Regions from separate parts of the Flintibacter sp. HCN-6482 genome, predicted to be linked through region 1. Evidence: predicted binding sites of a transcription regulator. Region 1 holds the regulator's gene; the other holds the start of a gene.
What was found. The regulator Rex, encoded in region 1, represses fermentation and respiration genes when NADH is low (regulators of the CRP and FNR family bind a similar motif). The targets are predictions, from matches to a motif close to ATTGTTAANNNNTTAACAAT.
Positions count from the first base shown of each region.

Region 2: a site for Rex is predicted at 1,949-1,968, ahead of WKS99_RS13030 (acyl-CoA dehydrogenase). Genes of this name have one in related genera too.

Region 1 covers NZ_JBBKBK010000002.1:784,363-792,206, reverse strand. The annotation lists gene WKS99_RS08915 (sigma-E processing peptidase SpoIIGA) at 1-314, shown strand, start outside; gene sigE (RNA polymerase sporulation sigma factor SigE) at 311-1,039, shown strand; gene WKS99_RS08905 (alanine/glycine:cation symporter family protein) at 1,241-2,695, shown strand; gene WKS99_RS08900 (redox-sensing transcriptional repressor Rex) at 2,867-3,535, shown strand; gene WKS99_RS08895 (S-layer homology domain-containing protein) at 3,532-4,638, shown strand; gene WKS99_RS08890 (hypothetical protein) at 4,731-4,886, shown strand; gene rsxC (electron transport complex subunit RsxC) at 5,327-6,637, shown strand; gene WKS99_RS08880 (RnfABCDGE type electron transport complex subunit D) at 6,637-7,581, shown strand; gene WKS99_RS08875 (FMN-binding protein) at 7,578-7,844, shown strand, end outside.
Region 2 covers NZ_JBBKBK010000005.1:89,071-96,914, forward strand. The annotation lists gene acrB (acryloyl-CoA reductase electron transfer subunit gamma) at 1-655, opposite strand, end outside; gene WKS99_RS13030 (acyl-CoA dehydrogenase) at 674-1,819, opposite strand; gene WKS99_RS13035 (3-hydroxyacyl-CoA dehydrogenase family protein) at 2,350-3,189, opposite strand; gene WKS99_RS13040 (hypothetical protein) at 3,438-5,444, opposite strand; gene WKS99_RS13045 (XAC2610-related protein) at 5,488-6,789, opposite strand; gene WKS99_RS13050 (XAC2610-related protein) at 6,870-7,844, opposite strand, start outside.

The sequences.
Region 1 (7,844 bases):
TGGTGGCGGAGGGAGACAGTGTGTCCGGTCTGTTTCCAGAGTGCCGCAGGCCGCGGGCGGCCGACCTTATGGATCCAGCCGGTGCTATGGCCAGGCTTGGAACCGGGGAGTGGAAGGGACGTTTTCGCCTGTTACCCTACCGTGCGGTAGGGGTGGACAGAGGACTGCTGTTGGCCTTGAAGGTGGACAGCCTGAATCTGGGTGGAAAGGAGCGTGGGCCGCTTCTGGTGGCCCTGTCCCCCACTCCTGTGTCAGACGGAGGAGGGTACCGGGCTTTGATCGGGCCCCTGGATGGAAAGGACGAGTGCACATGAGCATGAGAGAGATTATTTGGAAACTGCGGGACCGTTTGGAAAGCCTGCTGACTAGTCTGGGGCTGTCCCTGCCCGGCAAGGTGATGTATATAGGGGGGAGCGACACCCTGCCCGCCCCCTTGGAAAGAGAGGCGGAGGCGGAGCTCATCGCCCGGCTGGAGCGGGGAGACCGGGGGGCGAGAGACCTGCTCATTGAGCACAATCTCCGGCTGGTGGCCTATATCGCCCGCCGGTTTGAGAATACCGGCATCAATATTGAGGACCTCATCTCCATTGGGACCATTGGGCTCATTAAGGCGGTGGGCACCTACCAGCCGGCCAAAAGCATCAAATTGGCAACTTATGCCAGCCGCTGCATTGAAAATGAAATCCTGATGTATTTGAGAAAGACAGCGAATCAGAAGACAGAGCTGTCCTTTGACGAGCCCTTGAATACCGACTGGGACGGAAACGAGCTGCTGCTGTCCGACATTCTGGGGACCGATGGGGACCTGGTCATGCGGCCCATCGAGGCGGACGTGGACCGCCAGCTGCTGCGCCAGGCCATGGACCGGCTGGAGCCCCGGGAGAGGCAGATTATTACCATGCGCTTTGGGCTGGACGGCCGCCCAGAGCGGACACAGAAGGAGGTGGCGGACCAGCTGGGCATCTCACAGTCCTATATCTCACGGCTGGAGAAGCGGATCATCGCCCGGCTGAAGAAGGAGATCGTCCGCATGATGTGAGGGCAAACTGTACAGAAGCTGGCTGCTTATCGTTGACCATTTTTATAAATTGTGAAAAACCTCTGGTAAAAGTCGGAGAGATGTGGTATAGTAAGGCCGAGAAATATCCCAGGAGATCTGAGGGGCGGAAGACTTTGATTTCCTGGGATATGTTCTGCTTCGCGCAAATTATGACAGGAAGAGAGAAAGGGAGATGTCGTTATGTATGATGCGTTCGCGGGCTTAATCAGTCAGATCAGCGGTTTCATGTACAGTTACCTGTTGATCGTCATGCTGCTGGGCGTAGGCCTGTACTTCACCTTCCGGAGCAAGTTTGTCCAGCTGCGCCTGCTGCCGGAGTCGATTCGCGTGGTAGGAGAAAAGACGGGGGATCAGCACTCGGTTTCCGCATTTGAGGCGCTGATGGTATCCACAGCCAGCCGCGTGGGTACCGGAAATATTGTAGGTGTGGCCAATGCCATCGCCATCGGCGGCTATGGCGCCGTGTTCTGGATGTGGCTGATCGCCATTGTGGGAGGCGCGACTGCCTTTGTAGAGAGCACGCTGGCCCAGATCTATAAGAAAAAGGACCCGGAGGGCGGCAGCTATGGTGGTCCGTCCTACTACATTCAGGCGGCTCTTAAGAGCCGGGTGCTGGGCGTTGTCTTCGCCATCGCCCTCATCGCCACCTATGCCGGTGGTTTCAATATGCTGGCCTCCTACAACCTGATTAGCAGCTTTACCAGCTATGACTTCTACGCCAGTGCCGGCACCTTTACCCTGGGCGGCAAAGAGTACAGCGTTGTGGCCGTGGTGGGCGGCGTGATCCTGGCCATCCTGGTGGCCATCTGTGTACTGGGCGGCGGCAAGCGGATCGTCAAGGTTACCGGCGTTTTGGTCCCTGTCATGGGTGTGTTGTATATCCTGATGGCCCTGGTGGTCATGGTGATGAATCTGAATATGATCCCCAGTGTCCTGGGCCGCATTTTCAGCGAGGCATTTGATTTCGGAGCCATGTTCGGCGGTGCCGTGGGCTTTGGTTCCTCGGCCATCATGCAGGGCATTAAGCGTGGCCTGTACTCCAACGAGGCCGGTGTGGGTTCCGCCCCCAACGCCGCCGCGGCCGCTGACGTATCCCACCCCGTCAAGCAGGGATTGGTCCAGATGCTGTCCGTCTTTATTGACACCATCCTGGTCTGTACCGCCACGGCCATGATGTGCCTGTGTACCGGCATCGATATCAAGGGCGGACTGGAGGGTGCGCCCCTGGTCCAGGCGTCTCTGGCTACTACCTTCGGCGCGGTAGGCCCCTACTTTATCACCTTTGCGCTGCTGCTCTTCGCTTTCACTACCCTGCTGGGCAACTTGTTCTACTGTGAGGGCTGTTTGAACTACATCGCTAACCGCAAGCTGGGAAGCGTGCCGATGACTGTGTTCCGGCTTATCGCTTGCGGGCTGGTTTTTGTAGGGGCCCAGTTGTCCTTTGGCTTGGTCTGGGACCTGGCCGATGTGCTCATGGGCATTATGGCCATCATCAACCTGCCGGTCATTGTCATTTTGGGCCGTACAGCTATGCGGGCCCTTCAGGACTACATGGAACAGCGCAGGGCGGGCAAGAACCCTGTATTCAAAGCCTCCAGCATCGGCCTGAAGGAAAAAACTGATTTTTGGAACTGAATCTGGCAGGCTTTCTGCCAATAAAAGGCCCAGGGACGACGAATCGTCCCTGGGTCTTTTGAGTCGTAAAAGGATTTGACACAAGGGGGGGCAATCAGGTAAACTATATAAAAACATCATATCCAGTGGCCTCCGCTGTATAGGGGAGGTTGTGCAGATGAGGCGAAAGCTATGAAACGAAATACCCGAGTATCAACGGCGGTGATACGCCGCCTGCCCAGATACTACCGACAGCTCTCAGAGCTTCAGGAGTCCGGCGTTGTCCGGATATCCTCCAATGCCTTAGGGAAATCCATGGGACTGACCGCTTCTCAAATCCGCCAAGATTTGTTCTGCTTCGGTGGTTTTGGGCAGCAGGGCTATGGATATAAGGTGGACAGCCTGAAAGAGGAGATCGGTGATATTTTGGGCATTAATCAGGGCCATACCATTGTGGTGCTGGGGACCGGCAACCTAGGCCGGGCTATCATAGAAAATTTTAAATTTTCCAGTAACGGCTTTCAGCTTTTGGCCGCTTTTGACGTAAATGAGCGGGTGGTGGGGACCAGAATCGCTGGGGTGCCTGTCTATCATGCGGATTCCCTGGAGGCCTTTTTGGGGGAAAACCAAGTGAGCGTAGGCCTGCTGACAGTGCCCATCGCCGCTGCCCAGGAGATGGGGGACCGGCTGGTGGCCGCCGGAGTTCGCGGCATCTGGAATTTTACAAACTATGAGATATCCTGTGTTCGGGATGATGTGGTGGTGGAATCGGTCCATTTTTCTGACAGCCTTTTGGCTCTGAGCTACATGATTACCCAGCGGGAGGATCGGGAGGAAGAGAAGAAGGGGGAGCCACAATGAGAAGGCCTGTGATCGGCCTGCTGTGCGGTGTGATGCTGCTGGGTATGCTGGCCTGCGGCGCTTATGCCCTTTCGGGGGGCGACAGCCTGATCAGCCTCAGCTATCTGACCGGGACTTTTGTGCCAAAGGCTGTGTCTACTGGAAACGAAGCTGCGGAAAAAGCCTTACAGGGCACTTACGAGGAGAGCAAAAAAGGCCTCGATAACCTGCATCAGGGCTATCTGGCGCAACTGGCCGGCGAAGAGAGCGGCGCATACAGCGCCACGCTCCAGGCCAGAGATTGGTCGGATGGCGATGAGATGACACTGACCACTGGGGCTGGAGTCATGTTGATGAACGGAGCCGCCTCCGTTTCTCACGACGGGGCTTTCATAGATGTGACAGACGGAATAGAGCTGGCCTCCGGGGCCCGCCTGACCTCCGGACACCGCTACCTGGTGGGAGAGAATACTGTGGCCAGTGTAACGGTCCTGTCCGGGGCGGCCCAGTTGGGGCTCCAGGGCGTCTATGCCCTGGAAGACGGCAGAGAGGATCCGACGCCCTTCTATGATGTGTGCCAGACGGATTGGTACTACGCTCCCGTAGATTATGTGTACCGAAACACACTGTTTTCTGGGATGGACGAGCACCACTTTGGACCGAGTTCAGCTATGAACCGAGCTATGCTGATGACGGTGCTCTACCAGATGGCTGGAGCGCCGAAAGAGGAACTGGAGCGCGCCAGTGTCACCTTTGCCGACGTGCCGGAGAGTGCCTGGTATGCCCCTTATGTGAAGTGGGGCGCGGAGCAGGGAATTACAGCTGGAACAGGAGCAGACACCTTCAGCCCGGAGCAGCAAGTGACCCGCCAGCAGGTGGCGGCGCTGCTGTACAGCTTCACCACGAGTTACCTTGGGCTGGAAGCGGCTGAGGGGGCCGACCTGTCCGGGTATCAGGACCTGGGGCAGGCCAGCGACTGGGCTCATAATGCCCTGTCCTGGGCTGTGGCGGAGGGAATCATCAGCAGTTCTTCTGCCGACAGCCTGACGCTCAGTCCACAAAAGAGCGCTAACCGGGCTGAAGTGGCCACGATGCTGCGTGCCTTCGCGGAAAAAATTATCTGACATAGGCAGAACCCATCCGCCCCCTCCGCATATGATGAGATTGAGAGCGGCAAACAGCCCCTCTCAGAACTTCATATCAGGAGGTACTTCAAATGGGGTGCTGCAATAACGGTTGGGGCGGCGGAGGCTGCCTGTGGATCATCATTCTGATCATCATCCTGTTCTGCTGCGGCGGCTGGGGCAATAGCTGTGGCTGCAACAATGGCTGTGGCTGTAACAATAACAACGGCTGCGGCTGTGGCTGCTGACCAGGCGATCCAGATTGATCGGGAGGCGCGGACCTGAGAGGGCCCGCGCCTTTTTTATGGTCAACGCGGACAAGCCTGTGCCTGGGGTGCGGCTATGGAAGAGAAGGAAATGCCGGTGGGGTGAAATCCTTTGGGAGAGGGGGAAGAATGCTCGGGAAACAGGTCGTTTTTTTCGAAATCAATCTTGCAATTTTTCCATAAAAGGTGTATGATAAAGCCCGCAAGCAGAACCGACGGACTTGTTTTACAGGAGAAACGGGGTCCGGCGGGTTTTGTCGTGCGTCCGCTGAACTCGGACGCCGCGGGGCATGGGTATGATAGAGGGGCGGGGTCCCCCAGTGGTTTCCAGTTCCTGTCAGGAGGGAAGAGGGGGACCGTATAAAATGCGTGTCCAGGCTCCACAGTTCCAGCGATTGCAGTATAGGGAGGTCGAAATCTGAATGAGTAAATTTCTCAAACGTTCCGCGCAAGGTGCGGGAGTCCCTCATGAAAAAAGGACTTCCAACCTTGAAACGGTAGTGATGCCGCTGCCGTCTAAGATCGTTCTGTCCATGGGACAGCACATTGGCGCTCCGGCTGCCCCCGCCGTGGCCAAGGGCGATCAGGTGTATGTAGGTACCGTGGTAGGCAAGGCCGGAGGCTTCGTGTCCAGCGACATCCACTCCGGCGTATCCGGCACCGTGGACAGCATCGTCACCATTACCGCTCCCAATGGCGCGGCCCAGACCGCCGTGGTCATCATTCCAGACGGGGAGCAGAAGGTGGACCCCGCCGTGGCGCCCCCGGTGGTGACAGACCTAAAGTCTTTCCAGGACGCCATCCGGGCCAGTGGCCTGGTTGGACTGGGCGGAGCCGGCTTCCCCACTGCGGTCAAGCTGGCGCCTAAGAATCTGGATGAGATCGACACTCTGGTGATCAATGGCGCTGAGTGTGAGCCGTACATCACTTCTGACAACCGCTGCCTGATCGAGGACACCCACTTCATCCTGGGCGGTATCAAGGCAGTCATGAAGTATCTGGATATCAAAAAGTGCATCATCGGCATCGAGGGCAATAAGCCCCAGGCAATCGCTAAGATGAAGGATGCCATTGATATGCCCGGTGTCGAGGTCAAGGAGCTGCCCTGCCGCTATCCCCAGGGCGCTGAGAAAGTCCTGATTGAGAATTGCACCGGACGGGAAGTTCCCTTCCCCGGCCTGCCCTCTGACGTGGGGGTTATCGTCATGAACGTTACCTCTGTGGCCTTTGTGGGCAAGTATCTGGAGACCGGCATGCCTCTGGTCACCAAGCGCCTCACGGTGGACGGCGACATCGTCAAAGAGCCCAAGAACGTCGAGGTCATCATCGGCACTCCTGTCCAGGAGCTGCTGGATTTCTGCGGCGGCTTTACCGACGAGCCCGGCAAGGTGCTCTATGGTGGCCCTATGATGGGCAACTGCATCGCTGATCTGTCCCAGCCGGTCCTGAAAAACAACAACGCTGTTCTGGCCTTCTCCAAGAAGTGGGCCCACATCCCCAAGGCCACAAACTGCATCCACTGTGGCCGGTGTACCAACGCCTGCCCTCTGGGCCTGTCCGCCAAGGAGATCGTCCAGGCCTATAACGACGGCAACGTGGAACTGCTCCAGCAGCTCAACGCCGACCTGTGCATGAGCTGCGGCACTTGTTCCTTTGTCTGCCCCGCAAAGCGGCCTCTGGCACCCTCCATCGCCCTGGCCAAGATCATGATGAAGAATGGAGGTAAGAAGTGATGGCCAACAAACTGATTGTCACCGCCGCGCCCCATATCACCAGCGCGGACTCCACCCAGAAGATCATGCAGCGGGTCTGTATTGCCCTGGTGCCCACGCTGATCGCTTCTGTGTTTATTTTTGGAATTAATTCCCTTATCCTTACCGCTATCACCGTAGCCGCCTGTGTTTTCTTTGAGTGGGGCTACTGCAAGATGGTGGGCCGTGAGGTACCCATCGCTGATTTCTCCGCCGTCGTGACTGGCCTCCTGCTGGCCTTTAACCTGCCCGCCAGCCTGCCTTGGTGGATGGCTATCGTGGGTGCCTTTATCGCCATCGTTATCGTGAAGCAGCTCTTCGGCGGCATGGGCTACAACTTCGCCAATCCCGCCATTGTGGCCCGTATCGCTCTTGCGGTTGGCTTTGCCAGCCGTATGGCCAGCTACCCCAAGCCTGAGAATGGGATTGACGCTCTGGCCTCCGCTACTCCGCTGGCCGTTTTTGACCAGCTGGGCTCCAGTGAGTATGTGACTTTGCTGCTGGGCAATCACGGCGGCGTCCTGGGCGAGACCTGCGCCATCACGATTCTGATCGGCGGCATCTATCTAATCGCTACCAAGGTCATTAGCCCGGTCATCCCGGTTACTTATCTGGCCACTGTGGCCGTCCTGTCCCTGGTCGCTGGCCGGGACCCCATCGTGCAGCTGCTCTCTGGCGGCCTGATGCTGGGCGCCTTCTTTATGGCCACTGACTATGTCACTTCCCCTACCACCAACAAGGGCAAGATAATCTTCGGCCTGGGCCTGGGCATCATCACCTGCGCGATCCGCTTCCTGGGTACGATGAATGAGGGCGTGTCCTTCGCCATTCTGCTGATGAATCTGCTGGTCCCCTATATCGAGGTCAACACCCGTCAGGATAAGCTGGGTATCGCCAAGGTGAAAAAGGGAGGTGCCGCGAAATGAGCAACTGGAATCGCGTATTTAAGCCCATCGTGGTGCTGGTGGTCATCTGTATCATCGTCACCGGGGCTCTGGCCGCTACGAACAAGGTAACAAAGCCCATCATTGACGAGGCCATCCGTGTGGCACAGGAGCAGGCCAGGAAGGAGCTGCTGCCTGACGCGGATAACTTCACCAAGGTGGAGGGTGTCGCGGTGGAGAACGTGTCTGACATCTACACCGCGGATAATGGAGTGGGCACTGTGATTACTTGCTCTGCCAAGGGC
Region 2 (7,844 bases), on a different contig from region 1:
TAGGATCGATGAGGGGATCGTCCTTCAGGGTGTTGTAGTCAAAGATCTCATAGGGCTTGGAGTAGCACTCATAGATACCGCCCACGCTCATGTAACGGGGAGCGTTCAGCTCCTTGATGCAGGTGATCAGGCAGGGGGTCTTGACCTTGATGGTCATATAGCCGTCCTCCAGCATCCGCTTGACGGTGATGGTGTCGCCTTCCTTGGTGATCTCGGCGGCGTAGGAAACCTGGGGCAGGTGCAGCTTCTCAGCGATCTGGGGGCCGACCTGGGCGGTATCGCCGTCGATGGCCTGACGGCCGCACAGCACGATATCCTCGTCCTCGACGCCGATCTTGTTGATGGCGGCGGCCAGGATCTGGGAGGTGGCGTAGGTATCGGAGCCGCCGAACTCACGGGCGGACACCAGAACGGCGCGGTCAGCGCCGCGGGCCATGACCTCACGCAGCATGGACTCGGCGGGAGGAGGACCCATAGAGACGATCACGACCTCGGCTCCGGTCTGCTCCTTCAAAGTCAGAGCGGCCTCGACGGCGTTCAGGTCGTCGGGGTTGGTGATAGCGGCCATGGAGGCGCGGTTCAGAGTACCATCGGGATTGACGGCCACCTTACCGGAGGTATCGGGGACCTGCTTGACACAAACAATGATTTTCATTTCGATCTGCCTCCTAACTTATTTCACACCCAGAGCACGGGAGATGACCATGCGCTGGACCTCGGAAGTACCCTCGTAGATCTCGGTGATCTTGGCGTCGCGCATCATGCGCTCCACGGGGTACTCACGGGTGTAGCCGTAGCCGCCGAACAGCTGGACGGCGCGGCGGGTCACGTCGGAAGCGGCCTCAGCGGCGAACAGCTTGGCCATAGCGGAATCCATGCCGTAGGGCTCGTGGTTCTGCTTCTTCACGGCGGCGGCGTACACCAGGTACTGAGCGGCCTGCATCCGGGTGTGCATATCGGCCAGCTGGAACTGGGTGTTCTGGAACTGGGACAGACGCTTCTTGAACTGCACGCGCTCCTGGGTGTACTTGACAGCCTCGTTCACAGCGCCCTCGCCCAGGCCCAGAGCCTGCGCGGCGATGCCGATACGGCCGCCGTCCAGGGTCTGCATGGCGATCTTGAAGCCCTGGCCCTCCTTGCCCAGCAGGTTCTCCTTGGGCACGACGCAGTCCTCAAAGATCAGGTCGCAGGTGGAGGAGCCGCGGATACCCATCTTCTTCTCGTGCTTGCCCACAGAGAAGCCGGGGAAGTTCTTCTCCACGATGAAGGCGGAGATGCCGTGGTTGCCCAGAGTCTTGTCGGTCATAGCGAAGACCACCAGAGTTTCGGCTACGGTGCCGTTGGTGATGAAGCACTTGGAGCCGTTGAGCACATAGTCGCCGTTCTCATTCTTTACGGCGGTGGTCTGCTGGCCGGAGGCGTCGGTACCGGCGTTGGGCTCGGTCAGACCGAAGGCGCCGATCTTCTTGCCGGAGAGCAGGTCAGGCAGGTACTTCATCTTCTGCTCCTCAGTGCCGTGCTCAAAGATGGGGGCGCAACACAGAGAGGTATGGGCGGACACGATGACGGCAGTGGTGCCGCACACCTTGGCCAGCTCCTCAACGCACATGGCGTAGGACAGCACATCGCCGCCGGCTCCGCCGTACTCCTTGGGGAAGTAGATGCCCAGCATGCCCAGCTTGCCCATCTTCTCTACGGTTTCCATAGGGAAGCGCTCTTCCTCGTCGATTTCCTCAGCCAAGGGCTTGACCTCGTTCTCGGCGAACTCGCGGTACATCTTGCGGACCATCTCTTGTTCTTTCGACAGATGAAAATCCATTTTTTAGTCCTCCTAGTTTAAATTACTTTGCAATCATCCTTAAACGCCCGGGAGGCGCGCCTTTCTTGACCGGAGAGAGCCGGCCCCGGGGGCAGACGATACATGGTCGGGACGCCGCGTTTGACGAATATTGTTAGAAATTTAACAATAAAAACCGGAAAAAAGCGCAACACAGGAAAGAATCCTGGCGTTGCGAACCATATCAAACACGGCTAAAATCCACTTACAACCCAGATTATAGCTGTTTTTCAGGGGTAAAGCAAGGGGGACATATCTGGCAAATTTAACAGTTTTTCCATATCGGATTTGTCGGAAACGGGAAAATATGCGGAAGTTGCCTAAAAGATTGGCGTATGTTGACCGGCTGCGATTTCGCTGCCCTTTCAGGGCGCCGGGGGGCCGGCCCGTGGTCCGGCTGGATTGGGGGGCGGAGAAGGTGCCTCCGGAAAAGAAGGCCCGAAGTGCCGCTCTTTTTTTGACATATAAAACTGCCCCCTCCGGCTTGGGAGGGGGCAGCTGGATGGGGCGATTTACTTGCTGTAATCGTAGAAGCCCTTGCCGGACTTCTTGCCCAGCAGGCCGCCGCGGACCATCTTCTTCAGCAGAAGGGCGGGGCGGTACTTGGGGTCGCCGGTTTCGGCAAACAGGGTGTCCATAATGGCCAGACACACGTCCAGACCGATGAAGTCGCCCAGAGCCAGGGGGCCCATCGGATGATTGGCGCCCAGCTGCATGGCCTTGTCGATGTCGGCCACAGAGGCGACGCCGGTCTCAACCAGGCCGATGGCCTCGTTGATCATGGGGATCAGGATCTTGTTGACCACAAAGCCGGGGGCCTCGGCCACCTCGACGGGGTCCTTGCCGATGTCCTGGGACAGCTTGTAAATGAAATCAAAGGTCTCCTGGGTGGTGTTGGCTCCGCGGATGATCTCCACCAGCTTCATGGAGGGCACGGGGTTGAAGAAGTGCATTCCGATGACGGGGTGCTTCAGGCCGTTGCCCATCTCGGTGATGGACAGAGAGGAGGTGTTGGAGGCAAAGACAGTTTCGGGCTTGCAGAAGCCGTCCAGCTCGTTCAGAAGCTCCTTCTTGGTGGCCATCTCCTCCTTGACGCACTCAATGACCAGATCGGCATCGGCGGCCTCCTCATGGGTCTGGGGGATCAGAACGTTGGCCATCAGGGCATCCATAGCCTCCTGAGCCATCTTGCCCTTTTCGACCCGCTTGGCCAGGGACTTGCCCAAGGTATCCTTGTGGCGCTGGGCGGAGGCGGGGCTGCTGGCGTACATCAGGACGGTGTGGCCCTTGGCGGCAAAGACCTGGGCGATGCCCCGGCCCATAGTGCCGGCGCCGAACAATGCGACTTTCATACTGTGTTCCTCCTAATTAAAATAAGTGAAATGGTGCCAGATCCGCTGGCGGGGGTCGGCCGGGGAAACCCGGCCCCGCTCTTATGGACCTCAGTATACCTGTTTTTTTGTGCAAACGCAAGAGGAAAGGGGGGGAATATTTTAAACAATATTTTTTCCGTGTAATTGGGCAAAGCCCTGAAAAAATGCAGCTTTTTCAGTTTTGACCTGCATATCTTGCCGGAAAGCTGCCGTTTGTTGCCCTGCGGTCAGTTGAACATATTGGTAAGGACGATGCGCTCCACGGTGTCCCCGTCAAAGAAAAACAGGATCGCCGGGCCCAGCCCCTGGGAAAACTCCAGCTGGGACAGGTCGGAAACCTGCTCCGGGTCGTGGCCGCTCCAGGGCAGATAGGCCAGCAGGTCCGGCTCCTCCGGATACTGGCCCCAGTAATCGCCGGTGAGGGCCTCCGGATAGGCGGCCAGCACCTCCGCCCGGCTGGCCCCTACCCGGATGCCCCGGGGGGTGTACAGGTCGGACATGGAGGCCTCCAGGGTGTGGATGGAGTCGGCGTCGTCTGCCGCGCTGTGATAGCACAGGGCGGTAAAGGTGCCCGTGGGGTAGTTGGCGGAGACCCGGTACCAGTAGTCCCCATCGTGGTAGATGGGTTCGTAGTCCTCCAACTGCTCCGTCTCCATGCTCCCAATGTCCAGGCAGGAGAAGGACAGATCCATCCCCGGGCCGATGGGGGTGTTCCAGCCGTCCCGGAGGAAGGTCACATCACCGCTGAGTAGGCCATAGAGGGCCTCATAGACGATGGCCTGGATATCGCGGCTGGGCTGCGTGGGGGCGACGCCCAGCACCTGGGTGGGTATGCCCTCCCCATCCAGCCGGAGGACGATGAACTGGGTGTCGGCGGAGAAGAAGTCCCAGGAGCCGGGGTCATTCTCGTCTGCACGGTGGAGCGTATAACGGGATATGACGATCTCGTAGACCGCTGCTGCCCCGCTGTCTGTGGGGACCTCCCCGACATAAGTGACAGGGCCAAGTCGGACGTCCCCCTCCCGGGGGGCGCTGGGCTGGTCGGAAACAAAATACCACCGGCCGTTGGGGTATTGGCCGTTATACCAGTCCCGGAGCAGGGTGTAGAGGGCCTCGTCCGGCTGCTGCGGATCGGCCCCTCCGCCGGCACTGTCTATCTCCGCCTTTGTACCCATGCGCCAGCCCTGGACCTGGATGGGACGCTCCCCGCTGTGGTCAAAGAGGAGGGAGGCCGCAAACCACAGGTCCTCTCCGCTGTCCGCCCGGGCCTTCAGCTCATAGACCGCCTCCCCGTCATAGTTTCTGTCCCGGTACACCCCGTCCGCCGGGGCTAGGGATACGATCTGCCACAGGGCAGAGGTGTTCAAGGCGTTCCAGGGGTTCCGTTCATGCCGGGTAAATTCCTCCAACCATCCCCGGCTCTGATAGTAGACGCCAATGGGCAGGTCCTGTTCGGCAGTATACCAGAAGGTTTCATTGTGGTGGGGGACCCACTGGACGGGGGAGCCCTCATAGGAGCCGTAGTCTTGGTTTTCCGTAAAAATATCTACGCCGCCAGGGGCCATCAGGGGCTTTTTTTCCTCCCAATAGGCGTTGTAGTCCCGGTAAGCTTGGGAGCTTTCATCCCGGATGTCCCCCTCCACCGGCCACACCCAGGAGAAGTCGCCTCCGTCCAGACGGATGACCCCGGCCTGGCCGCTGCTGTATGCCTGGTGCGCACTGCTTCCAGTGTAGAGCAGGTACTCCACCCCGTCCTTTACAAAGGCGGCCACATAGGGCCGACCACCGGAGCCCCGGACCTCAAAGGGCGTTCCGACCACCTGCCCCGCCCGGTCCACCATGCCGATGACCAGGGAGTAGCGGGGATAGCGGTCGTAAAAATGGGCCGCGGCCAGAGTGACATCCTCGCCGGTGCCGACGGTATCCAGCAGCTCTCGCTCCATGCCGTCGGGGAACGACTCTGCGGCGTCGAAGCACTGGGACAGGGCGTCCAGAACGGACCGGGTGCTCCACGCCTCGCCGCTCTGGGCGGGGGGATCCTCCGGAACGCCTGCCGGACTGCTCTGGCAGGACACCAGATTGCCGCACAGCAGGCCGATGACCAGCATGAGAAGGAAAAGGGCCAGGGGCGGGCGCTGTTTTTTCCACTGGAAGATGCTGCGGATTCGCAGCTCGATCTCCCTGGCCGACCCGGACAGCCGGGTGGCGAAGGGGGAGCGGGGAATTTTTTTCATCTGAATATACCTCCTTTTGTCCTGGAGCAAAAAGGGGCGGCAGTCACATCTCATACGGCCCCTGCCAGCAGATCTGGCCCCGGGCATTGAAGGAATAGGTGTGGGGGCCCTCCTCCCAGCGGGTTTCGATCAGCAGATGCCGCTCCGCATCGATAGTCAGATCCCCTTGGAGGGCGAAGGAATACCGGAACTGTCCGGCCGCCGGATCCCACAGGTACCAGAGGTGGACATCGTTGTGGGTGGTGTCCCAGGGAAGGCCCAGGTCTGTGAAGCCGTCAAAATTCACATCCCGGAGATCCAGGGCGTGAAGCTGGCGCTCTGCACTGAAGCCCAGCGCCGGGGCGTTGGCCGCCGGAGGGGTGACCTGGGCGGCGGTATCGGAGTCGAAGGCACGGGGCTGGGGCAGTGCGTGCGGGGGCGTGATGGTTTGGAGCAGGCGGGTCCCCTCCAAAACCCGGATCTCACTGTAATAAAGCGTCTGCCGGGCTGTGTCACTGTTTTCCCAGCGGCCCTCCAACTCTATGGTCACTTCCCCGCCGTCCGGCAGGGGAAGTGTTTCCCGGTCGGTGAAGAAGTCGTCGGCCTTTGATACAAACTGACCATCTTCCCAGGTCAGCGTGATATAACAGGGGTCATGCCACTTGTCGATCAGTACGGGGACCCGCAGGGCCTGGAGCGGGCTGTCCTCCCGCTCTGCCCACTTCGCACCGTAAAGGACGGCCTCATCGGGCAAAAGGTCACACTCCGGGTCATCCCACAGTCCGATATGGCCCCGCTCCGCCAGAGCGCCGTCCTCCATTTCCAGAATGAAGTAGCGGGCGGCCCCATAATTAGAGGTGCGGTCTGCCATTTCGATGACCAGGGATTGCACGTCAGGTGAGGTGAGGTGCAGGGGGACAATGTTGGGGAAGCAGGGGAAGGGGTGCTCCCAGACAGCGGTCTGCCCGCCGCCCAGAGTGACCTCCACTGTGGTCAGCCCCTCCCGGTCAGAAGCGTCCACCCGGCAGGAGGTGACGGTGACCCGGTCGTCTTCCGTCCCGCTATCATCCAGAGTCAGACCGTCCAAAGAGACTGTCTCCAGATCGTAAGGGAGGGAGGGATCCGCGGGTCTGCTGACGGGGGCGGGGTCCGGATCTCCGGAGAGGCCGCCGGGGGCGGGCCTTTCCTCCTGGGCCTGGCAGGACACCAGCCCGCCGCAGGAGAGGATGACAAGGCCGGTGAGGATCATGGCCCACAGGGGCGGACGCTGTTTTTTCCACTGGAAGATGCTGCGGATTCGCAGCTCGATCTCCCTGGCCGACCCGGACAGGCGGGTGGCGAAGGGGGAGGAGGGGATTTTGTTCATGGGACACCTCCGGTTGAGAATGGAGAGTTGGGATGGGAGTTAGGAATTAGGGGGGCGAAGGCACAGGGCGGCCCTTCCTCCTATTGTCCAAACAGGTCGGCGATGGTTTCCGGGAGAAGGTTGTACCAGACCGCGTCAGGCTTGGCGTCCTGGGCCGCTTCGGCGGCTTCATACTCTGCCTGGGTGACCTCTTGGCCGCTGAGATAGAATTCCCCTGAACCGTCTGCCACAATTAATTCACTGAGATAGAGCTGCTCCCGCCGGTCGGGGCCATCGCCGCTGGAGGTGTATTGGTCCCGGTGGGTGCCGTTGTGAAAGGCGCCGTCAGACCAGCCGGAGGTACCGTCCGCCTTCAGCCCCTGCATCCCCCGGCCCACCTCATTGTAGCCGTAGATCTGCCCATCCTGCCAGCGCAGGACCAGAATGGGCTCGGAGTGGATGTGCTGGTTGGTGAGAATGATGACCTCCGGCGTCCCATCATCGTCCAGATCGGCCACGGCAAATTGCTCCGCATAGGCGTTCACCGCAGGGTCATTCCAAATCAGCTCGTTGATTTGAGAGAGGTAATACTCCCTGCCGTCTGATGCAGAGCGGAAAGGAACGTCTCCGGCCATCACTTGCCGGAATGCCTCTGCTGCCTCGGCGGGGCCGGGATAAGGCTCAGGGGAGAGGGAGTCAGAGGGCTGTCCGTAAAGCTCGGTTTCCTGCCGCACCAACACAAGCCGTCCCTCCCGGTCAAAGGAATAATAGCGGCGCTGGACGGTTTGGCTGTCATGCTCATGCTCCACCAGCAGCTCCTCCTCCTTCAACAGCTCCGGCGGGCTGAACATGAGGAAAGAGAAAATGTACTCCTCCGCCGCGGGGTCAAAAAGAAAATAGGCGTAGGTCACATTATGGGGAGAGGCCTCCACCGCCGGAATGGCAAAGTCGGTGTAGCCGTCGAAGTTGAAATCTCCAAATTCCTGGCCGCCAAAAGCGGACTCCTCCCGGAAAAACAGACCCTCATAGAGATACTGAGATTCCTCCGCCAGACTGAAGGCGGGGTAGATATCAAC